4 regions of the Mycoplana sp. 10N416 genome follow, and region 2 is predicted to be linked to each of the others. Evidence: riboswitches for the same ligand, from Rfam matches in the RefSeq annotation. Region 2 holds a riboswitch; each other region holds the start of a gene.

Region 1 (5,872 bases), on a different contig from region 2:
CCCTGCCGCCGGCGCCCTTGAAGCGCTCGGCAATCTCCAGGAGACGTTCCGTCGCCGTGCCGCCGGCTTTGGGAGCGCGGTTCAGCACGACATCCTCGCAGGCCTCGCGCAGCTCGGCGTCAATCGTGTCATAGACCGCAAGCTGGCCGGCGTTGACGATCCCCATGTCCATGCCGGCGTGGATCGCGTGGTAGAGGAACACCGCATGCATTGCCTCGCGCACGGGTTCGTTGCCGCGGAAGGAGAAGGAAAGGTTGGAGACGCCACCCGAAACATGTACGTGCGGCAGCGTCGCCACGATCTGGCGCGCGGCCTCGATGAAGTCGACGCCGTAATTGTCGTGTTCCTCGATGCCGGTGGCGACGGCGAAGATGTTCGGATCGAAGATGATGTCCTCGGGCGGCACACCGGCCACCTCGGTCAGGAGCTGGTAGGCGCGGCTGCAGATCTCGACCTTGCGCTGCTGCGTGTCGGCCTGGCCCTTTTCGTCAAAGGCCATGACGACTACGGCGGCGCCATAGGCACGCACGAGGCGGGCGTGATGAAGGAAGGCTTCCTCGCCTTCCTTCAGTGAGATCGAGTTCACGAGCGGCTTGCCCTGCACGCATTTCAGGCCAGCCTCGATCACCTCCCATTTGGACGAATCGATCATGATCGGCACGCGGGCGATGTCCGGCTCGGCGGCGATGCGGTTGAGGAACTCCGTCATCGCCCTTGCCGAATCGATCAGGCCCTCGTCCATGTTTATGTCGATGATCTGGGCGCCGTTCGCCACCTGGTCGCGGGCGACCTCGAGGGCTGCCGCAAAGTCGCCAGCGGTGATCAGCTTGCGGAATTTCGCCGAGCCGGTGACGTTTGTGCGCTCGCCGACGTTGACGAAGGGAATGTCCTTGGTGAGCGTGAAGGGTTCCAGCCCCGACAGGCGCATGTGGCGCGGAATGTCCGGGATCTGGCGGGGTGCGTGGCGGCCGGCCGCCTCGGCAATGGCCCTGATGTGCGCGGGCGTGGAGCCGCAGCAACCGCCGACGATGTTGACGAGACCGTCGCGCATGAAGCCTTCGATCTGCGCGGCCATCTGTTCCGGCGTCTCGTCGTACTTGCCGAAGGCGTTCGGCAGGCCGGCATTCGGATAGGCGCAGACGAAGGTGTCGGCAACGGATGAAATCTCGTCCAGATGCGCACGCATCGCGTTGGCGCCGAGGGCACAGTTGAGGCCGATCGAAAACGGCTGTGCGTGGCGCACCGAGTTCCAGAACGCTTCCGGCGTCTGGCCGGAAAGCGTGCGGCCGGACAGGTCGGTGATCGTGCCGGAGATCATGACGGGCAGCTCGATGCCCTTCTCGGCGAACACTTCCCTGGTCGCAAAGATCGCCGCCTTGGCGTTCAGCGTGTCGAAGATCGTCTCGATCAGGATGATGTCGGCGCCGCCGTCGATGAGGCCACGCAGCTGGTCGGCATAGGCGAGCTGGAGATCATCGAAGGTGACGGCGCGGTAGCCGGGATTGTTGACGTCGGGCGAGATCGAGGCGGTGCGGTTCGTTGGCCCGAGCGCCCCGGCGACGAAACGGCGCTTGCCGTCCTTTTCCTGCGCACGCAACCCGGCACGGCGGGCCAGTCGCGCGCCGTCGCGGTTCAGTTCATAGACGAGTGCTTCCATGCCGTAGTCGGCCTGGGCGATCGCGGTGGAGGAAAACGTATTGGTCTCCAGGATGTCCGCGCCGGCAAGCGCGTAGCGATAGTGGATGTCCTCAATCGCGGCCGGCTGCGTTAGCGTCAGGAGGTCGTTGTTGCCCTGCTGGTGGCAGGCGCAGTCGCCGAAACGGCTGCCGCGGAAATCCGCCTCGATGAGGCCAAGCGTCTGGATTTCCGTGCCCATGGCGCCGTCGAGAACGAGAATGCGTTCCTTCGCAGCGGTTTGAAGCGCGTCGGCGATGTCCTTGCCAGTGCGAGGTGAAAGTTCGGGACCGAATAGGTCGTTGAGGTCGGCTGCTGCCATGGCAAAGCCCTCCGATGCAGAATTGTCTGCATCGGAGATCACATAAGGATATCTTTATGTCAATATGTCTTTATGCGGTAAGTTGCTAATGAAGCTTCTCCCGCTCAGCCAGCGTGGCAAAGAGCGACCGCAGACGGGCGATGTCCGGGTTTCGGTCTGCATAGCGCGCGAGCTTGCAAAGCTCCTTCAGCGCTTCGGTCTGGAGATCGGCCCCGCGCGGCTGCCACAGCAGCCAGGAGACGAACACCGCTTCCGGTCGCCCGGATTCGGAGGGATTGGTTTCAACGGTGACAAGCATGACTTCCCCAATCTGCAATTGGGGGATGACCGGACGCACGCGAGCTAAAAATTCCGCTCTCGCGGAGCAAGCGCAGCCGTGGGACACCCCGCCCATGGACGTTACAAGTTCATCAGGGCAGGTCTCCTGGCTTGCGGGTCGTTGCGGCTGTCTTGCCTTCCCGGCACGTGATCGTGCCAGTGGCATCGGCGACAGCAGCTCACCGCTTACAGTTGCGGGGGCAGCGCCGGTCTTGATGCCCCTTGTGGGGCATCGCACCGGCTTCCCTCTTAGCTCCGGATCGAGAACGATTCGAAAGAACCCTGATGGCTTACGTTGGCCCGATGGCGCCGGTCCTGTCAATGACACAGCCGGTCTTGTCGACAGATACCGGCCGATTTTGGAACCCCTTGCTGCGCTTTGCGTTCAGCCCCTGTTCACCGTGGATTGTTTAGGGGGGATCGAATTTTTTGCCAGTTGTGCGCCTCTTGCCAAGGAGTGACCCTCTTGCCCAGCCGCCTTGTTGCAACCACCTCCCTTTGCGGCTAAAAAATGCTGTTTTCATGCACCACGCGGCCCCGATGCACATTTGCGTGTCGCCTGAGCCATATCGCGCCATGATCAAGGTGCGCGGGCTTGCGTATTCCGCCCCCCTTCAGGACTGGCGGCGGCACGCAAAGGACGCATGAAGGCGTCATGGTTCATGGTGGCGCACGAGTGAACTTCGTCCGCCGAAATGCGATCCGCGATCCAGGATTGCGGCACAAATCCACGTTGCTCGAACCCAGAAACAAGCAAATGCCCCTTCACAATCGACCCCAGCCTTCGCCGCGCGAGACGGAATCCAAACAGATCGACTACAACGATTCGATCCGGGATACCTATTTCACACTCGAAGAGCTGAGCGCCTGCGGCGAAGACCTGGCGCGTGACGGTGCAAGCACCCTGCCGGGTTTCAAGCCGTTCGAGTTTCGCGCGCGCCAGAAGGAAAACGAGCGGGAGATCTTTCGCGTCTACCGGACGATCGCCCGCGACGTCGAAGCAGGGGCCGCCATCACGCCGGCGGCCGAGTGGCTGCTCGACAACTATTATGTCGTCGAGGAGGCCGTCCAGGAGGTACGTCGCGATTTTCCGCGCCGCTTCTATCGCCAGCTACCGACGATGAAGGTTGGCGACGTCGATATCCCGCGCACGATGGCGCTGGGGTGGCTCTATGTCGCCCATACCCACAGCAGCGTATCGCGCGACAGCCTGACGGCGATCGTCGAAGGCTTCCAGAAGATCGAGGCCTTCAAGATCGGCGAGCTCTGGGCATTGCCGTCGATCATCCGCTTCATCCTGATCGAAAACCTGCGACGGATCTCGATCCGCGTGGAGCAGTCGCGTGGCATGCGGCGCAAGGCAAATGAGATCGCCGACGAACTGATCCGGCAGAACGATCCGGAGCGGAGCGTCGTGATCCTGCGCGAGATCGAAGAGCTCGTCGCCGACAACACCTTCGTCGCCCAACTTCTCTACCGACTTCGTGACGGTCTGCAGGCCTCCGGTGCGGCGATCCAATGGCTGGAACGCCAGATCGAAGCGCGCGGCAGCGATCTCGAGGAGGTGCTTGTCGCCGAGCAGAACCGCCTGTCGTCCGGCAACGCCACGATGAGCAATCTCATCAAGAGTCTGCGCGCGATCGACGACACGGAATGGCCGGTCTGGGTCGAGAGCGTCAGCCGGTTGGACGCCGCCCTTCGTGAAGGGTCCGACTACAACGATCTCGACTTCGGTTCGCGCAACGCCTATCGCGACACGATCGAAAAACTCGCCCGCCGCTCGGGCCGGACCGAGCTGGAGGTGACCCAGACCGCGCTTGCCATGACCGCGGAGGACATGGCCGCCGGCAATGTCGCCGGCGCTCACGAGGCCAATGTCGGCGCCTATCTCATCGGGAAAAAGCACGGGCTCCTGGAACGGCGCATCGGCTACCGGCCGTCCATCCTGCAACGCATTGTCCGTTTCACGCGGGCCCTAAACTGGTTCGCAATTGCGGGGCCGGTGACACTGCTGACGCTTCTGGCGATGATCGGGGTCTATTTCTTTCTCGACCAGATGGACATTCCCGACGGCGCCTGGCTGATCATGCTGATCCTTTTCGCGCTGCCGGCATCGGAAGGCGCGGTCGGCCTGTTCAACACCGTCGTCACCCTGTGCGTGAAGCCGACGCGCCTGGTGGGCTACGAGTTCCGCGAAGGCATTCCGGAGGAGGCGCGCACGCTGGTTGCGGTTCCCTGCCTCATCTCCAAGCGCGACCATGTCGACGAACTCGTGCGCAACCTGGAGGTTCATTACCTCGCCAATCCCCGTGGCGAGATCTACTTCGCGCTCGTCAGCGACTGGACCGACAGCAAGGTCGAGGAGACGCCGGAAGACCTGGAAGTCCTGGAATATGCCAAGCGCGAGATTGCGCAGCTTTCGGCGCGCTATGCCTATGACGGCCGAACCCGCTTCTATCTCCTGCACCGCCGCCGGCTGTTCAATGCCCAGGAAGGCGTGTGGATGGGCTGGGAGCGCAAGCGCGGCAAGCTGCATGAACTGAATCTGCTACTGCGCGGCGACGGCGATACGAGCTTCCTGCCCGGCGCCAACATCATACCCGACAATGTCCAGTACGTGCTGACGCTCGATTCCGACACGCGCCTGATGCGTGACGCCGCGACCAAGCTCGTCGGCAAACTGTTCCATCCGATCAACCGCCCCCAGATCGATCCGACGACCCAGCAGGTCGTCGCCGGCTACAGTATCCTGCAGCCGCGCGTGACGCCGTCGCTGACGACCGGTGACGAAGCCTCGACCTTCCAGCGGATTTTCTCCGCCAATCGCGGCGTCGATCCGTATGTCTTTACGGTATCCGACGTCTATCAGGATCTCGCCGGCGAGGGCACCTTCACCGGCAAGGGCCTCTATCACGTCGATGCGTTCGAGGCGGCGCTGAAGGGGCGAATCGAGGAAAACACCATTCTCTCGCATGACCTCCTCGAAGGCTCCTACGCACGCTGCGCGCTCGTGACCGACGTCGAGTTCATCGAGGACTTCCCGATCCGCTACGAGGTGGAGAGCTCGCGCCAGCATCGCTGGGCCCGCGGGGACTGGCAGCTCTTGCCCTACATCTTCAAGCCCTCCAGCGGCGTCTCCATGCTCGGTCGCTGGAAAATGTATGACAACCTGCGCCGCTGCCTCATCCCGATCGGCTGGCTCGTCGCCTCGGTCATGGGCTGGTATTACATGGAGCCGCGCCAGGCCTTGATCTGGCAGCTGGTGCTCATCTTCTTGCTGTTCGTGGCGCCGACGCTGTCGCTGATCACCGGCGCGGTACCGCGCCGCAGCGACATCGTCGCCCGAGCGCACCTGCAGACCATCCTCTCCGATGTCCGCGCGGCAAATGCCCAGGTGGCGCTGCGCATCGTCTTCATCGCGGATCAGGCGGCTCTGATGGCCGACGCGATCGTCCGGTCGCTCTTTCGTCTGTTCGTCAGCCGCAAGCATATGCTTGAGTGGCGCACGGCGGCGCAGGTTCATAGCTCGTCGGGCGGTGGCGTCCTGTCCTACTACAT
Region 2 (5,872 bases):
GGACTCGGTGGTGCTGGAGCGGCTGGCGACGGGCCGGGCGCAGGCGCTGCGGGCGGCCGTGCCGGTGTTGTCCCGCATCGCCAATTTCGATGATCTCGATCCGCTGCGTCTGGAGCCCGACGTTGATCTCGTCTTCGTCCGGCCGGGCGAGCGCATACCCTCCGATGCCGGTCTCGTCGTCCTTCCCGGTTCCAAATCCACGATCGCAGACCTGAAGGACTTGCGGGCGCAGGGCTGGGATCGCGACCTAGAGCAACACCACCGCCGCGGCGGACGTATCATCGGAATATGCGGCGGCTACCAGATGCTGGGCCGGCGTGTGAGCGATCCGCTCGGCATCGAGGGCAGCGGGCGAGAGATCGAAGGCCTTGGTCTTCTGGACGTGGAGACCGTAATGGCGCCGGAAAAGACGGTGCGCAACAGCGCGGCGCGGTCGCTTCGCTACGACGTGCCGCTCGAGGGCTACGAGATCCATCTCGGCCGGACCACCGGTCCGGACTGTGCCCGGCCCGCCGTGGAGATCGACGGCCGACCGGATGGGGCGACGTCTCCTGACGGGCGCGTTTTCGGCACCTATCTGCACGGGCTTTTGTCGAGCGATGCCTTCCGGGCTCGCCTTCTGGCGGAATTCGGGATTGCGGGTGGCGGCTTCGACTATCGCAGGGCGGTCGATGAGGCTCTGGATGGAGTGGCGGCCGAACTCGAGGCCGCGCTGGACCCGCGATGGCTGGCTCAGCTTTTGCAATGTGATTGAGTTTTCCCGATTAAGCGACTTTCGCCAAACGTCAGTAACTGCAGATATCCACGCACTGCCGGCGATTGGCCGGCAGTGCGGCGGGATCAAAGTTGTGCCGGAATCCGATGCCATGGCCTTGATTGGCGTCCAGTTGGGGCTAGCTTGCGGAGGGTGCTTCCGCAGCGATCGAAAGGGAAATTGATGACGAGCGCGCGTTTTGCGAAACTCGGATTGGCCTGCTTGCTGGGGCTCGCCGTCGCCGGCGGACCAGCGGTGCAGGGGGCTGAAACGCAACCGCCTGCCAGCGCGTCCAAAAAGTGGGAATCGGAATTTTCGCTGTGGCAGAAGATTTCGGCCAGCAGCGATCCGGCGGGATATGAAAGCTACCTGAAGCAGTATCCGAACGGCACGTTCGCCTCGATGGCCCGGATTCGCCTTGCCGAACTGAACGCCGCCGGCGTCGCCAAACCTGCCAAGGAGGCGGAGGGATCCGCGCAAGGGTCAGCCGCTCCTTCCACGAAGGAAAAGGCCCAAGCCGACCAGAAGGCCGCCGAGGCTGCACGACTGAAAGCCGAGGAAGAGGCGAAGGTCGCGGCCGAAAAGGCCAAGGCCGAGGAGGAAAAGCGCGCCGCCGAAGCCGAAGCTGCGCGTCTGAAAACCGAGGAAGAGGCCAGGATTGCCGCCGAGAAGGCAAAGGTCGAGCAAGAAAAGCTTGCCGTCGAGGCAGAGCGCAAGCGCCTGGAAGAAGCTGAGCAATTGCGCAAGGAAGAGCAGGCGCGCGCGGAGGCGGAAGCCAAGCGCGCCGCAGAGGCGCAGGCCGAGATCGAGCGCAAGGCGGCCGAGGAGGCCGCCCAGGCCGAGCGATTGAAGGCGGAGCAGCAGGCGCGGGCCGAAGCCGCGCGCCTGAAGGCTGAACAGGAGGCCAAGGTCGCCGAGGAAGCAAGGGCGAAGGCAGAAGCGGAGCAGGCGGCCGCCGAGGCCGAGCGCAAGCGCATCGAGGCGGCGGCGGAAGCCGCGCGGATCAAGGCCGAACAAGCCGTCCAGGCAGAAACCGAGGCCCGGGCCAAGGCGGATGCCGCAGAGGCGGAAAGGGCAAGGGCGGAGGCGGCGCGGGATGCAGCCGAAGCCGAACGGGCCAAGGCCGAAGAGGCCGCAGCGGCCGCGCGACAGAAAGCAGGCCAAGCTGCGGACGCCAACACCGGGTCGACGGCGCCCGTGCCCCCCGATTCGCCTGCCGGCACAATGGAAACCAAGGCACCTTCCACTGAGCCGGACAGTTCGACTGCGGCCACGGCGACCAAGGCTGAGGCCGATGAGGTCGAGCGCCTTGCCCGTCGCGAGGACAACAGCTGGAGCCGGGCCGTTCTCAATGGTACGGCCAGCGCAATCGAAAAGTATCTCGACGAGTTTCCGAACGGCCGCTTTGCGGCGGAGGCACGCAAGCGATTGGCGGCTCTCGGAAAGCAGACGAACGACGGCGCGACAGCGGCAGGTGATGCAAGCGTTAAGGACGACGTCACCGAGAAGCCTGTCGCAAAGCAGCAGTTACAGTCGAAAACGACAGTTTTTGAAACCTCGCCCGATGTCCGGGAGGCTTACCTGGAGCCGGGCACCCGTATCCAGTCTCAGCGTTGGCTGAATGTGCTGGGCTACGATACGGGCGGTGCGGACGGCGTGTTCGGCCCGCGTACCCGTTCGGCGATTGCGGCATGGCAGCGCTCGCTCGGCCAACGCGCAGACGGCTATCTGACCCGCAAGCAGTTCCGACAGTTGCGCGAATCGGGCCAGTTCGCCGAGCAACGCAGTCGCCAGCGCGTCGCGCGGCAGCGCTACCAGACGGATCGCTATTCCAGCGACGGCTATGGCGTGTACGACGGGCCGGTGGACGGCTATCTGGAAGGGCCTGTCGGCGGCTACTACGAGGGGCCGGTCGATGGATACTATGAAGGGCCGGTGGACGGCTATTACGGCCGCCCGCGTCGTGGCTGGGGCGGCCCCGGATACTGAGGCCCCGGACGCCCGTCCTGACGCCGGTATTCGGAAGATGGATGACGCGGACGGTCGATTGACTTCGGCAACTGTCAGGCATATTCATCGCCTATTGGATGGCGCGCCGGTCCGGAAACGGACGGGCGCGTAAATGGGAATGTGACGGGGTGGACCCAATCAGGGCGCTCCAATCACGGCCGACCCCGCGACTGTAGAGTGGCGAGGCCTATCCAGCCGATCGGAAACGACCGGCAAAGCCACTGGGTGGCGGCATGATGAACCGGGGTCTGGACGCCTCTATCTCTACGAATCGTCCGCCTTTCATGCCGCTTTTTCCCGGGAAGGCGAGGATAGCCGCCGGCGCAACTGCGCCTGACGCCACGAGCCAGGAGACCTGCCTCCAATGAAGGGCATACTGCCCGCCCTGGGGATGTTCCCCGTTGCCAGCACGGAGGTTGTCATGGCTGCTCACGTTTCTTCTTCTGTTTCCCTGTCTCTCAACGATCGTCTCTATGCCGGTCTCGTTGCGCTTTTGCTCGGCGGATTCCTGGTGTTCGGCGCAGGCCTCGCCAATTCGTCGGTCCTGCACGATACCGCGCACGACACGCGCCACTCCTACGGCTTCCCCTGCCACTAAGGGGGGTGACATGATCGTCAAATATCTCCTGGCCGCCCTGGTGGCCGGGTTGTTCTCCGGTGCCCTGATGACGGCCGCCCAGGAGGCGCGGGTTATTCCGCTCATTCTTCATGCCGAAGAGTATGAAGGTGGCGGGACCGAACCGGCTCCGGCGGGCACTGGCACCGAGACCCAGCCTCAGGCAACGCAAGAGCATTCCGCGCTCGGCGTCGGCGCGGTTCTGTCCGAAATCGCTGGCTATCTCTCGCCGGTTTCGGTCGCCTACGCCCATGGCGGCGAGGCACATGAGGACGAGGGCGGCATCATGTTCGGCATGAGCCGCTTTTCCGGCACGCTGCTTGCCAATCTGGTGGCGGGGGCGGGCTTTGCCCTGCTTCTCGCAGGCGTCAGCCTCGTGACCGGCAACCCGATCACGGTCGCAAACGGTGCTCTCTGGGGTGCAGCCGGCTGGCTTGCCGTGCATCTGCTACCGGCCATCGGCCTGCCGCCGGAGCTTCCGGGCTTCCCTGCAGCCGACCTTGCCGAGAGACAGGTCTGGTGGCTGTCGACCGTCGCACTGTCTGCGGGCGGGCTCTACCTGCTGATCCTGAAGGATGGTCTGGGTGCCAAGGTTGCGGGTATCGCCCTGATCGCGGCCCCGCACGTCTACGGCGCGCCGCAGCCGACGGATCTTGCCAGCAACGTGCCGGCCGTCCTCGGCGCGGAGTTCGCCGTCGCGGCGCTTGCCACGACGTTGTTCTTCTGGATCGTACTCGGCCTCTCGCTCGGCTTTGCCAACGAGAAGATCGTCAAGGCAGCCTGATGAAAACCGTATCGCCCGGAGCCGTCCTGGTTCTGGGCGGTGCCCGTTCCGGAAAATCCGCATTCGCGGAAAGCCTGGCTGCGGAAACCGGCCTCTCGAAGCATTACATCGCGACGGGCAGGGCCTGGGACGATGAAATGCGCGAGCGCATTGAGCAGCACCGTGCGCAGCGGGGCAGCCACGGCTGGGTTACGCACGAGGAGCCGCTGGCGCTGCCGGAGCGCATCAATGACACGGCACGCAAGGATCGGGTCCTGCTCGTCGACTGCCTGACGCTCTGGGTGACGAACCTTATGCTCGAAGGGCACGACATGAAGGCGGCTTTTGACGATCTTGCCGCCGCGATCGTCACCGCGCCTGGCCGTGTGGTGTTCGTCTCGAACGAGGTCGGCCTTGGCATCGTGCCGGACAACAAGATGGCGCGCGAATTCCGCGACCACGCCGGGCGATTGCATCAGCAGGTGGCGACAGTCGCCACCGAAGTCTATTTTGTCGCGGCAGGTTTGCCGCTGAAAATGAAGGGTTGAGCCATGCTCCAGCAGAAGATTCCCGCCACCGTCATCACCGGCTTCCTCGGCGCCGGCAAGACGACGATGATCCGCAACCTCCTCCAGAATGCGAATGGCAAGCGGATCGCGCTGATCATCAACGAGTTCGGCGATCTCGGCGTGGACGGCGACGTGCTGAAGGGCTGCGGCGCCGAGGCCTGCAGCGAGGACGACATCATCGAGCTGACCAACGGCTGCATCTGCTGCACCGTTGCCGATGACTTCATCCCGACCATGTCGAAGCTGCTCGAGCGCGAAAACCGCCCCGATCACATCGTCATCGAGACGTCCGGCCTGGCGCTGCCGCAGCCGCTCGTCGCCGCCTTCAACTGGCCGGAGATCAAGACGCAGGTGACGGTGGACGGTGTCATCACAGTCGTAGACAGTGCTGCGGTCGCCGCCGGCCGCTTTGCCGATGACCACGACAAGGTGGACGCGTTGCGCACCCAGGACGAGAACCTCGACCACGAAAGCCCGCTGGAGGAACTGTTCGAGGACCAACTGACCGCCGCCGACCTGATCGTCCTCAACAAGACCGACCTGATCGACGCCGTCGGCCTGAAGGCCGTGCGTGAAGAGGTCGCCTCCAGAATCACCCGCAAGCCGGCGATGATCGAGGCGCGGAACGGCGAGGTCGCGGCAGCGGTGCTCCTCGGGCTCGGCATCGGCACCGAGGACGACATCGCCAACCGCAAGTCGCACCATGACCTGGAGCACGAGAACGGCGAAGAGCACGACCACGACCATGACGAGTTCGAAAGCTTCGTCGTCGAAGTCGGCGCCGTCGCCGATCCGGCCGGCTTCGTCGAGCGTCTGAAGGGCGTGATTGCCGCGCACGACATCCTGCGGCTGAAGGGGTTCGCCGACGTACCCGGCAAGCCGATGCGCCTCTTGATTCAGGCCGTTGGCAGCCGGATCGATCAGTATTTCGAGCGCGCCTGGAAGACGGGCGAAACGCGCGGCACACGTCTCGTCGTCATCGGCCTGCACGACATGGACGAAGCCGCCGTGCGCGCGGCGATTGCGGCCGCGGCGGCCTGAGGGGGCGGGCGATGCCTATGCGTTCGGCAGAAGGGAGGCGGGTTTGCATCTCCTTCTAGCGCAAAAGGGTACGATCGCCGACGGCAAGGAGGCGATCGATCTCGGCCAGTCACAGGGCG
Region 3 (5,872 bases), on a different contig from region 2:
TCGGACATCCTCGTCTTTACCGGAGGGCATGCTGGATGACGGTAGACAGACGCTCCCTTCCTGGTTTCGCCGCGCTCTTTTCCCTGCCGCTAGCCTGGGTAATCCTGCTCCTGATCGTGCCCTACGGCATCATGATATCGGTCAGCTTCTGGACCCGGCAGTTTCCGCTCTTCTATCCGGACTTCCAGTTCGGCAACTTCGCCCAGCTCTTCTCGGACCCCCAATATACGACCGTCATCCTGAGGACGCTGAAGATCGCGGCTCTCGTGACCGCAGGCTCGTTGCTCCTAGGCTATCCGCTGGCCTATTTTCTCGCATTTACGGTCAGGCCCGGATCGCTCAGGAACCTGCTCTACATGTCCGTCATCGTTCCGCTCTGGGTGTCCTATCTGCTCCGCGCCTACACCTGGAAGATCATCCTCGGGACCGACGGAGCACTGAACTCGCTTCTCGTGTCGCTCGGCATCATCCACGCGCCCCTCGACATCTTCCTCTACAACCAGACCGCCATGGTCATCACGCTCGTCTATATCTTCGTGCCGTTCATGGTGATGCCGCTTTACACGGTGCTCGACAACATTCCGAAACGGCTGATTGAAGCCTCGGAAGACCTTGGCGTCGGGCCGTTCATGACATTCATCCAGGTCATTTTGCCGCTCTCGCTTGGTGGCGTCATCGCAGGATCGACCATGACCTTCTGTCTGGCTTTCGGCGATTTCGTCGCCCCGGTCTTGGTCGGGGGGCCCGATGGCACCATGGTCGCCAACCTGCTGCAGACGCAGTTCGGCGCGGCGCTCAACTGGCCGCTCGGTTCGGCGCTCGCCACGCTGGTGCTGATCCTCGTTCTCGTTCTCCTGCAGATTTCCAGCCGCCTCGACCGGGCAGGCCGGATCAACATGACCTGAGGAGCCTGAGATGCAGTCCTTGAGATGGTGGCAGAAGGGATTGGTGGGCGTCAGCCTCGGCGTGCTCGCGTTCCTCTACCTGCCAATCGTTATGCTCATCCTGTTCTCGTTCAACGACAGCAAGGTGACGTCCTTTCCGCTTTCCGGCTTCACGCTCCACTGGTACGAGGCCTTCCTTGCCAATGAGGGCATGCTGCGGGCGCTGTGGAACAGCCTTGTGGTGGCGGTCTGCGCAACGCTCGTCAGCCTCGTCGTCGGCGTGACCGCGGCCCTCGCCCTCGATCGCTACGACTTCCCCGGAAAGAGGCTGTTCCAGAATGCCATCCTGCTTCCGCTGAGCCTGCCCGGCCTCGTCACCGGCATTGCGATGCTGAACTTCTACAAGCAGATCGGCATTCCGCAGAGCCTGACAGCCGTCGTCATCGGTCACGCGACCGCGTTGCTCGGCGTCGTCGTCTCGCAGGTCATGGCGCGGCTTGCCAAGCTCAACCGTCGCCAGCTCGAAGCCTCCGCGGACCTTGGGGCAACGCCGATCGAGACCTTCCGGCGGGTCACCCTGCCGTCAATCCGCAGCTCCGTCATCGGCTCGGCATTGCTCTGCTTCACGCTGTCCTTCGACGAAATCCCGGTGACCTATTTCCTGACGGGCCGCGAGGTGACCCTGCCGATCTACATCTATTCCACCTTGAGACGGGGCATCACGCCCGAGATCAACGCGGTCGGCTCACTTATCGTCGCTGCCTCCTTCATCCTCATCATCCTCTCGGTCACGCTTCTGCGTGACCGCCGTTAGCCGCAGACCAACAGGGAGAACACCATGGACGCCACAACCTATACCCACGACTTCTGGCGCTCGAAGGCGTCGTCATTGAAGTTCCGCACGCAGCACTTCATTGATGGCCAGTACGTCGCCTCGGCCGACGGCCGCACCTTCCCCTCGATCAATCCCGCCACGGGCAGCACGATCACCGAAGTGGCGCGCGGCGGGCAGGCCGAAATCAATCGGGCTGTGGCCGTCGCCCGCAAGGCGTTCAAGTCCGGCTCCTGGTCGCGGATGGACCCGCGGTCACGCATGGCCGTTCTCGAAAAATTCTCGGCGCTCGTGGAAAGCAATGCCGAGGAATTCGCGGTGCTCGATAGCCTCGACATGGGCAAGCCTGTCATGGACATGATGAACATCGACATTCCCGGCTCGGTGATGTCGCTGAAATTCTTCGCCGAGACGATCGACAAGATCGAGGGAGCCGTGACCTCCACTGCGTCCAGCGCGCTGCACTATATCTTGCGGCAGCCTCTTGGCGTCGTCGGCCTGATCGTCCCGTGGAACTACCCGTTGATGATGGCCGCCTGGAAACTCGGGCCTGCGCTCGCAACCGGAAACTCGGTCGTTCTCAAGCCCGCCGAGCAATCCCCGCTCTCGGCCAACCTCCTTGCGGAGCTCTTCATCGAGGCGGGTGGCCCTCCCGGTGTCTTCAATGTCGTACACGGCCTCGGCGAGGAGGCCGGCAAGGCGCTCGCGCTCCACAATGACGTCGACAAGATCGGCTTCACCGGCTCGACCGAGGTCGGCAAGCTGCTGATGATCTACGCCGGACAGTCGAACATGAAGCGCGTATCGACCGAGTGCGGCGGCAAGACGCCCCAGATCATTCTCGAGGACTACGACGATCTCGACACCGCCGTGACCTATGCGGTGAACGGCATCTACGGCAACCAGGGCGAGGTCTGCAACGCCGGCTCGCGCATTCTCGTCCAGAAGAGCATCCACGACGATTTCGTCGATCGTTTCGTTGCCCGGACGCAGCAGAATTTCGTGCTCGGCGACCCGCTCGATCCGTCGACGACGATCGGGCCGCTGGTGACCTCCTCGCACCAGAAGCGAGTGCTGAACTATATCGACATCGGCCGCAAGGAAGGCGCGTCGCTCAAGTTCGGCGGCGGCACCTTCGCCGGCGCACCATCGGGAGCCTATGTCGAGCCGACCCTGTTCACGGGGGTCAACAACACGATGCAGATCGCGCGCGAGGAGATCTTCGGGCCGGTTGCCGCCATCATCCCCGTTGATGGCGTCGACCAGGCAATCGAGATCGCCAATGACTCGATTTACGGCCTCGCCGCTTCGATCTGGACCCGTGACATCGCCAAGGCTCACAACTTCGCCCGCGACATCGAAGCGGGTGTCGTCTGGGTCAACTGCTTCGACCACGGCGACATGACGTCCATCTGGGGCGGCTTCAAGCAAACCGGCAACGGCCGCGACAAATGCCTCGAGGCGTTGACGCAATACACCCAGACAAAATCTGTCTGGGTAAACCTGGCCTGAGAATGATGGCCCGACGGTCGAACGGCACTGTCGGGCCGCCCTTCGGGGCCTATTTGCCAAGTCCGCAATGCTCCGAACTCGGACCTCGTCGGTAAGAACTGCGATGTGACAGCAAGTCCTTGACGACGCATGTCAGGTGGGCATATCTGAGCGTGACGGTTCCCCAACGATGACTCTGAGGGGATTAATAGGGAACACGGTAAGGACGACCCAAGAGGGACCAAGACCGTGGCTGCCCCCGCAACTGTAGGCGGATTGCCGGTAATCCTCGGGCCATTTGGCCATGCCACTGCGACGTTTCGCGGGAAGGCAGATCACCGACAAACATCCGTGAGCCAGGAGACCTGCCGTCAATCACGATCCAATCAGCCGGGCGGGGATGCTCGGAAAGGAGCAGATATGATTGACCTGAACCTTCGTCGTTTTCCGACTTTCAGCCGCCTTGATTGGGCCTTCCGCCGCTAGCGTCTGCGTATCTGTGTCTTCATCCGCTCGCGAGCTGCGCGGCGATGGAGTTGCTAGCTGTTTTTCCTCCTGATCGAGATATTTCATGCGCCAGTTTCTCACCAGTATGACGTTCGCATTCGGCCTGCTCGGCCTTGCCGCACCGAGCCTCGCTGCGACCCAATATCCATTGACCGTCAACAACTGCGGCCGGCCGGTGACGTTCGAAAAAGCGCCCGCAAAGATCGTCTCCATCGGCCAAGGCATGACCGAAGTCCTCTATTCGCTTGGCCTCGCCGACAAGATCGCCGGGACGGCTGTCTGGGTTGGTCCCGTGTTGCCGCAATACGCCGAGGTCAACGCCAAGATCAAACGTCTTTCGGACAACGACCCGAGCTTCGAGTCGGTCGTCGGCGAGGAGCCCGACATGGTTGCAGCCGAATTCGAGTGGCATGTCGGCGCGCAGGGCTCTGTGGGCAGCCGCGACCAGTTCGCCGAACTCGGGATCAACACCTATATCGCGCCGGCGGATTGCGTTGCCAAGGTCAACACCGACGGTGGCGATGGTGTTCGCAAGGAACTGTTCACGATGGACCTGATCTATCAGGAAATCGCGGAGCTCTCGGCGATTTTCGACGTGAAAGAGCGCGGTGACGCGCTTGTCGCCGACCTCAAAAAGCGTGAAGCCGCCGCCGTCGCTTCCGTTGCTGGCGCATCGGCAAAGGCGCTGCCGGTCGTCTTCTGGTTCTCCAGCAAGGAGGTGAGCGGAGACGCCTTCATCGCCGGCAAGAACAGCGCACCGGCCTACATCCTGAAGTCACTTGGGGCACAGAACGTCGTGACGACAGAAGAGGAATGGCCGCTCGTCGGCTGGGAGACGATTGCTGACGCGAATCCCGCCGTCATCGTCATCGCCACTATGGATAGGCGGCGCTACGCGGCCGATGACCCGAAGATCAAGCTCGAGTTCCTGGAAAATGACGCGGTCGCCAGTCAGCTGGACGCGGTGAAGAACAAGCGTTTCGTGATGATGGACGCGCAGTCGATGAATCCGACGATCCGGACGATCGAGGGGATCGAGACATTGGCGAACGGCATCAAGTCCTTCGGTCTGACGCAGTGAGGGGTGCATCTGCATTGTCGCAAAAGGGGTGGGCGCTCTCGGCGCTCACCGCCTGCGCGTTCGTGTTTTTGGGCCTGATGATCAGCCTTGCCGTTTCGATCGGGGAAATATCCATCCCGATCGAAACGGCGGCGAAAGCCGTGTCGAACCGCGTCTTTGGTACAGGCTTCGAGCTTAGCCGCATCCACCAGGGCGTGGTCTGGGATTATCGGCTGAGCCGTGCGCTCGTTGCAGCAAGTGCTGGCGCATCGCTTGCACTCTGCGGCGCAATCCTCCAGGCCTTGCTCCGCAATCCGCTGGCTGAACCCTATGTTCTGGGAATCTCCGCCGGAGCCTCGACCGGAGCGGTATGCGTCATGATCCTTGGCTTCGGCTACGGCGTCCTCAGCCTTTCCAGCGGTGCCTTCATCGGCGCGGTCGTCGCATTCCTGCTCGTCGGGATACTTGCTGCCGGTGCCGGCGGCACCAGCGAACGGATCATTCTGTGCGGTGTTGCCGGGTCGCAGCTTTTCAATGCGCTGACATCGTACATCGTGACGACGTCGGCGAATGCGGAGCAGGCAAGAGGCGTGTTGTTCTGGCTTCTCGGCTCTCTCAGTGGTGTCCGCTGGCCGGACGTCTATCTTTCGGTTCCGGTGGCAATCGCCGGTTTCGTCTTGTGCATGGCCCACGCCCGGTCGTTGGACGCATTTGCGTTCGGTACGGATTCAGCCGCTTCGCTCGGCATTGCCGTAAGGCGGGTGCAGATCGTTCTCCTCGGAGCGACCGCTGTAATGACGGCGACGGTCGTCAGCATGGTCGGGTCGGTCGGCTTCGTCGGTCTGGTCATACCGCACGCGGCGCGCTTTCTGGTCGGTCCGGCGCATCATCGACTGCTTCCCGCATCCGCTCTCGGCGGGGCGATCTTCATGGTCGCCGCGGACATCGTTTCCAGGATCATCATACCCCAACAGATCCTCCCCATCGGCGTGGTCACGGCCCTGTTTGGTGCGCCAGCCTTTGCGGTCATTCTCTATCGCGCTCGGAGGAGTGCATGAGCATCAGCATCGACAAGGTCAATTATGCCGCCGGCGAGGC
Region 4 (5,872 bases), on a different contig from region 2:
ACAAGCGCCGGCAGTCGGCACCTGGCGTGAAGATCACCAAGAAGAATTTTGGCCGCGACCGGCGCTATCCGATCACCAACCGGTTCCGCGACCGATGAGACAGGGATGAGCGATGATGCGCAGCTCGGTCGAGATACACAACATCAGGACGGGACTGACGCGCGTCGCCTGGGAGACCGACCAACTGGTAGAAGCGCCGAACTTTTCTCGTGACGGCCGGTCTCTCATCATCAATGGCGACGGCCGGCTCTACCGGCTGCCGCTTGACGGCGGCTCGCCTTTGCCGCTCGACACCGGATTTGCGACCCGCTGCAACAACGATCACGGCCTGTCGCCGGACGGGCGTTGGCTGGCCATCTGCGACAAGACGGAATTCGGCAAGTCGGCCATCTACATTTTGCCCGCCGAGGGTGGCACGCCACGCCTTGTGACGCCAAAGCTGCCGTCCTACTGGCACGGCTGGTCGCCGGATGGGAAACGGATTTGTTATTGCGGTATCCGCGAGGATCTCTTTGACATCTATACGATCCCGGTCGAAGGCGGCGAGGAGGAGCGGCTGACGTTCGGCGAGGGGCGCAACGACGGACCGGACTGGTCGGCCGATGGTCGCATCTACTTCAATTCGAGCCGGAGCGGGCGCATGCAGATCTGGTGTGTTCGGCCGGAAAATCGCGAGGTCGCGCGCATCACCGACAGCCAATGGGCAGACTGGTTCCCGCATCCGTCGCCGGACGGGCGACACCTGCTCGTGCTTTCCTACGATGCCGACGTGCTTGACCATCCCCGTGACCAGCGCGTCCGCCTCCGGTTGATGGATGCCGACGGCCGAAACGACCGAGTGCTGTTCGAATTGCTCGGCGGGCAGGGGACGATGAATGTGCCGAACTGGTCACCCGATGGCGACGAGTTCGCCTTTGTGCGCTACGCCCCTGCAGGTTGACGCGCTCGCGGCTCGACCATGTGACGCTTCAAGGGCCGTTCTGCAGCTTCAGATTTTAACCGTTCGGAAACCAGGCTGCTTAAGGGAATATTCCCGCTTTTTGCGCCAAAGTGCCGCGACAAAACGCAAAAGGCGGCAATGCAGACCGCCAGCATGTCGGTGGGGAAAGACATGGCGAATGCTGGGGCTGAGGGTCCGGTCGCGCGCCGGAGCAGCGTCAAGATCATGATTGGTCTTGCGGCGATCGTGATCGTCGCTCTGTTCGCGTCCGCCAATTTCATGGTGCTTGACTACTCGATCCGGCAGGCGAACGATTTTGTTGCGACCTCCGAAAAGACGCTGGTCAAGAACGAGTTCCGCCAGCAGATCGAACAGGTTGTGCTTTACCAGAGCGGAATGTCCGTCTGGGATCGAGGCTTCGATGAACTGGCCGACGGCTCGTTCAGCGACGATTTCATCCGCCGGGAGTTGCGCGACTGGCTCTGGAGCGATTTCGGCTTTTCCTGGATGGTCTTCACGAAGCCGGGCGAAGAGACGGTCCTGGCCGTCCACAATCGCCACGTCGTTCGGCCGCATGATGCCGACCAATTGCTCTACTGGGTCAGCGACCTGACCAAACGCGCCGAAGCGGCCTACTATGCGGCGCTCAGCCGTACGCGCGACGGCTGGCTTCTTGCAAAGCCGGCCGAGAGCGGCGGCGTCTTGTCGCCGACATTGGCGCAGATCAACGTCACCGGAATGCGAATGATCGACGGCACGATGAGCATCATCGTGGTGCAGTCCGTCGTCCCCAAGCGGCTTTTTATTCCGGATGCGCGCAAGAAGCCTGTGCTGTTGGTCACCGTCAAGCCGATCACGGCCAAGATGCTGGCGAATTCCGAGCAGCGCCTGGGGATCCGCGATCTGGGCTTCTTGCCGATCACGACCGAGGATAGCGATCTCTTGCTCACCGGTGTCGGCGGCGACGCCTTCAACCCGATGGCTGCGTCCTGGCGCCCGAACCGCCCCGGCTCGTTCGTCTGGTCGATGGCGATGCCGCAGATCACCGCCCTGGTCGCGATCTTCGTCGTGGTCATGGGTTTCGTCGCGCTGAAGTTCGCCTCGACTGTGCGGGCCCTGGAGCGAAGCGAAGCGCGAAATGCGTATCTCGCCTGCCACGATGCGCTGACCGGCTTGCTCAACCGTTCCGGCTTTGACGATGCCATGAAGGAACTGCTCGACAAGGACACCCGTCCGTTTGCCGTCTTCGCGGTCGACCTCGATCAGTTCAAGGCCGTCAACGATCGGCATGGTCACGCAGCCGGCGACGCCGTGCTCAGGACGATCGCTTCCCGGTTTCTGGGCAGGGTCGCCGACAAGGGAGTGGTGGCGCGCCTGGGTGGCGACGAGTTCGCAGTGCTGCTTCACGGCATGACCGACAGGCAGGCTCTCCTCGATCTTGCCAATGGCCTGGTGCGCGACGCGCAGATCCCAATTCCGTTCGGCGGACAACTGCTGGCTGTCGGCAGCAGCGCTGGCGTCGCTGTCTACCCCGAGCATGGCCGGACCGTGCACGACCTCATGGTGGTTGCCGATACGGCGCTCTATACCGCTAAGAACGGTGGCCGCAACCGTGCCGTGTTTGCGGCGCCCGATGAGGACAGCGCGGCAAAAGACATCGGGGTTGTCTATTCGCGACACGCCATCGTCGGCCCCGGCCTTGCATCGTAGGCACCGGCGTGCGCAAGTGTCGCCCGTCAGGTGCCCTTGCGCGAGCAGGGGAGAATCGGGAATTCGGTGGGGCTGACGCCATGCGTTCGATCTGAGCGCAGACACCTTGGCAACTCCAGCCTCGAAGCCGAAACGTGCCCAACGCTGTGACGGGGACGGCCAAGCCTGGAAGGATCGACCCTTCCGAACGCCACTGGTGCTTCAACCGGGAAGGCGGCGCGGCCGGAGGATCCGAAGTCAGAAGACCGGCCTGGCGAGATAGACCAACCCGCGCGGACGGCGGACGGTTTCATGCATTGTTGGGGAGATGACGATGCAGCCTCTGCCAAAGGACGATCTCGTCCACGCACAGCCATTTTCGCCCGCCGAGCGGGCAGCCGTATACCGTGCGATCGAAACGCGCCGCGATGTGCGCGACCAGTTCCTGCCAGAACCGGTGCCCGAAGACCTGCTCGAGCGCTTGCTTCGCGCGGCGCATCTGGCACCCTCGGTGGGTTTCATGCAGCCATGGAACTTCATCGTCATTCGCGACCAGGACGTGCGTGCGCAAGCGCACAGGGCATTTGAGCGTGCCAACGAGGAGGCGGCGATGATGTTTGCCGGCGAGCGCCAGTCACTTTATCGCTCGCTGAAGCTCGAGGGCCTCCTGAAGGCTCCGGTCAGCATCTGCGTGACCTGCGATCCGGACCGTGGCGGAGCCGTGGTGCTGGGCCGCACGCACAATCCGCGCATGGACGTGTATTCGACCGTGTGCGCGGTTCAGAACCTGTGGCTTGCGGCCCGGGCGGAGGGCGTCGGCGTCGGCTGGGTCAGCATTTTTCACGACGCGGATATTCGTGCGCTCCTGGGCATTCCCGAACGGGTCGAAATCGTCGCCTGGCTTTGCCTCGGCTTCGTCGACGAGCTCTATCGCGAACCGGAACTCGCAGTGAAAGGCTGGCGGCAACGATTGCCGCTCGACGAGCTCGTTTATGCCGAGCGGTGGGGAGAGCGGCGGTAAAGACGGTTCAGTTCGCGCCCGCGGGGTTGCGCAGATCGATCTTGGGTTCGTCCGGGACGAAAACAGGGCCGACATTGCGCACCTTGTCCTTCTCCGGATCGTAAGGACGCTCGATCACGACCTTTGACGCGGCGCTGCCCACCGGGTGCATGCGGATCGTCGTGACGGAGCCGGTGTTGTCCTTGATGGTTCCGGTACCCGTTGCCGGGCTGGTGTAGGCAAGCCGGCCGCAGCCACAGGCTTGCGGCTTGGGCAGGCCGCGTGTGCGATAGGCGAAGGCTGCCGGCAGTTGTCTGTAGAGCCTGCCGGTGACGGTCGAGACCATCTCGCCGCTGTCGACGGAATCGAGCGCCTGGTAGAAGAGTTCGGTTTCCGTCTGCGGACACAACCTGGCGCAGACCCGCTGGTCTCGCCGGAAGTCGAGCGGGGAAGCGCCTGAGGTTACGGGGAAGAACCCGCCGTCGCAGGTTCTGACGCAGACCGTGCGCAATCTGCCGCCCGAACCGCCGCTGGTAACGTAGCGGGTCGCCAGGCCGTCAAGCGGAAACTCGCCATCGGGCAAGGGCGCTTCCGCAGCCTGGCTGGCCTGCGCCGTGCTTGGTTCGTCGCCACTGCCGCAACCGTGCGCTTCGATCGCCGCAAGGATACGGGCGCGGGCTTCCTGTCCGTTTTCCAGCGACGCAAGTGCGCTGCGCCCTGCCTCTATATTCCTGAGGTTGCGGTCCATTCGTTCGACCGAGGCGGCGAGTTCGCTACATTGGCGGGCAGTCGACGTCCGGTAGACCTTGACGCTGCCCGTGCTGCAGCCAAGCTGGCGCAGACTAGCTCTCGCGCTCTGCAACTGATTGTTCTGCTCGGTGATGGCGCTGGAATCGGGGGCGCCGTCGCCGGTCGGAATTTCCACACTCGTGAGGGCCGCAAGACGCGAGTGAAGATCTGCGCAGACGTCGTCTGCCCGAGCCGGTACGGCCATGGCGAGGAGGAGGGCGGAGGTCGCCAGAACCATCGATCGGCGCGAGCACAAGAACACTGCGGCGACTCCGGACAGGGGAATTGCTGGCATCACATCATCATACGTTGCAGGAGCGCCGGAGCAACGCGCTCATGGAAATGTGATTAATCGCCGTGATGGCCGTCGAAACAGCTGATTTTGGAAATCAGGTTCGCGCCGCCGGGTGGAATTGATCTCGCCCGGCCCATGGTGTAGCACAGTGCATCCTATCCGATTGCGTCCACACCTATAGGTTTTGTATGCGCCTCACTTCCGTCCTGCTGAGTCCGTTCTACGCCCTCCAGCTCGCATCGGGTGCCAAATCCTTTGCCGACAATCCGATCATTGGCAGCAAGACGCTGAACAGGATGGGCCTGCACGCGAAACGCGTGGCGGTGGCAATGGACATGGCGGACCGGCGGCGCAAGTCGCTCGCGCAACTCGTCACACCCGAGCAGCGGCGTGAATACGAGGAGAACGGCTTCGTTCGAATTGAGAATTTCCTGCCGGCCGAAGTCTTTGCCAAGGTGACGGCGGAACTGGAGAACAGCGATTTCGACCGCTACGACATGCTGCAGGGGACCACTGTCACCCGCCGCGCACTGATCGATGACAGCGATCTGGAGCGGCTGCCGGGTTTCAAGGCAGCGCGCAACGATCCTCGCATGTCGAACCTCCTGCGTTACGTCTCTTCGCACGATGGCCAGCCGCTGCTCGTCGTCCAGGTCGTGATGGCGCTGCCTTCGACGCCGTCCAAGGAGACTGCATCCGACCCGCAGACGGCGCTGCACAGCGATACCTTCCAGCCCACCGCCAAGGCCTGGCTTTTCCTGAAGGACGTGGGCGACGAAGACGGGCCGTTCTCGTACGTGCCGGGTTCGCACAAGGTGACGCCGCAGCGCATGGCGTGGGAAAAGCGCATCAGCGAAAACTCGGATACGATCGAGAACAAGTACTCTGCGCGTGGCTCGCTGCGCATCATGCCGGAAGAATTGACAGCGCTCGGCTACGGCCAGCCCGTGAGGATGGTGGTGAAAGCGAACACGCTGATCGTAGCCGACACGCACGGCTTCCATGCGCGCTGCCCGAGCTACAAGGAAACGACGCGGGTCGAGATCTACGGGTCGCTGCGCCGCAACCCTTACCTGCCGGTGACCGGCCTGCACTTTGCGTCGCTTTCCTTCGTCAAGTCCCGCGTTAATCGGCTGATCATCGGCGGCATGAGCCTCCG

What was found. Region 2 has a riboswitch for cobalamin ahead of AC1DDS_RS13575 (CbtB domain-containing protein). Riboswitches for the same ligand answer to the same signal wherever they lie in the genome.
Region 1: it holds a riboswitch for cobalamin, as region 2 does, so the genes downstream of both, AC1DDS_RS05900 (hypothetical protein) here and AC1DDS_RS13575 (CbtB domain-containing protein) in region 2, are expected to answer to the same signal.
Region 3: it holds a riboswitch for cobalamin, as region 2 does, so the genes downstream of both, AC1DDS_RS23745 (ABC transporter substrate-binding protein) here and AC1DDS_RS13575 (CbtB domain-containing protein) in region 2, are expected to answer to the same signal.
Region 4: it holds a riboswitch for cobalamin, as region 2 does, so the genes downstream of both, bluB (5,6-dimethylbenzimidazole synthase) here and AC1DDS_RS13575 (CbtB domain-containing protein) in region 2, are expected to answer to the same signal.

The regions. Positions count from the first base shown of each region.
Region 1 covers NZ_JBFTIM010000002.1:338,261-344,132, reverse strand. Annotated here, with positions in the region: gene metH (methionine synthase) at 1-1,996, opposite strand, end outside; gene AC1DDS_RS05900 (hypothetical protein) at 2,082-2,294, opposite strand; cobalamin riboswitch at 2,394-2,614, opposite strand; gene AC1DDS_RS05895 (glycoside hydrolase family 94 protein) at 3,072-5,872, shown strand, end outside.
Region 2 covers NZ_JBFTIM010000006.1:40,447-46,318, reverse strand. Annotated here, with positions in the region: gene AC1DDS_RS13585 (cobyric acid synthase) at 1-754, shown strand, start outside; gene AC1DDS_RS13580 (peptidoglycan-binding domain-containing protein) at 938-2,743, shown strand; cobalamin riboswitch at 2,826-3,141, shown strand; gene AC1DDS_RS13575 (CbtB domain-containing protein) at 3,186-3,362, shown strand; gene AC1DDS_RS13570 (CbtA family protein) at 3,373-4,164, shown strand; gene cobU (bifunctional adenosylcobinamide kinase/adenosylcobinamide-phosphate guanylyltransferase) at 4,164-4,691, shown strand; gene cobW (cobalamin biosynthesis protein CobW) at 4,695-5,753, shown strand; gene cobN (cobaltochelatase subunit CobN) at 5,797-5,872, shown strand, end outside.
Region 3 covers NZ_JBFTIM010000020.1:30,949-36,820, forward strand. Annotated here, with positions in the region: gene AC1DDS_RS23720 (ABC transporter ATP-binding protein) at 1-39, shown strand, start outside; gene AC1DDS_RS23725 (ABC transporter permease) at 36-905, shown strand; gene AC1DDS_RS23730 (ABC transporter permease) at 916-1,698, shown strand; gene AC1DDS_RS23735 (aldehyde dehydrogenase) at 1,723-3,228, shown strand; cobalamin riboswitch at 3,368-3,594, shown strand; gene AC1DDS_RS23740 (hypothetical protein) at 3,583-3,780, opposite strand; gene AC1DDS_RS23745 (ABC transporter substrate-binding protein) at 3,779-4,795, shown strand; gene AC1DDS_RS23750 (FecCD family ABC transporter permease) at 4,810-5,832, shown strand; gene AC1DDS_RS23755 (ABC transporter ATP-binding protein) at 5,829-5,872, shown strand, end outside.
Region 4 covers NZ_JBFTIM010000001.1:47,214-53,085, reverse strand. Annotated here, with positions in the region: gene AC1DDS_RS00255 (NAD+ synthase) at 1-98, shown strand, start outside; gene AC1DDS_RS00250 (TolB family protein) at 116-940, shown strand; gene AC1DDS_RS00245 (diguanylate cyclase domain-containing protein) at 1,112-2,650, shown strand; cobalamin riboswitch at 2,662-2,918, shown strand; gene bluB (5,6-dimethylbenzimidazole synthase) at 2,964-3,650, shown strand; gene AC1DDS_RS00235 (DUF2865 domain-containing protein) at 3,658-4,713, opposite strand; gene AC1DDS_RS00230 (phytanoyl-CoA dioxygenase family protein) at 4,902-5,872, shown strand, end outside.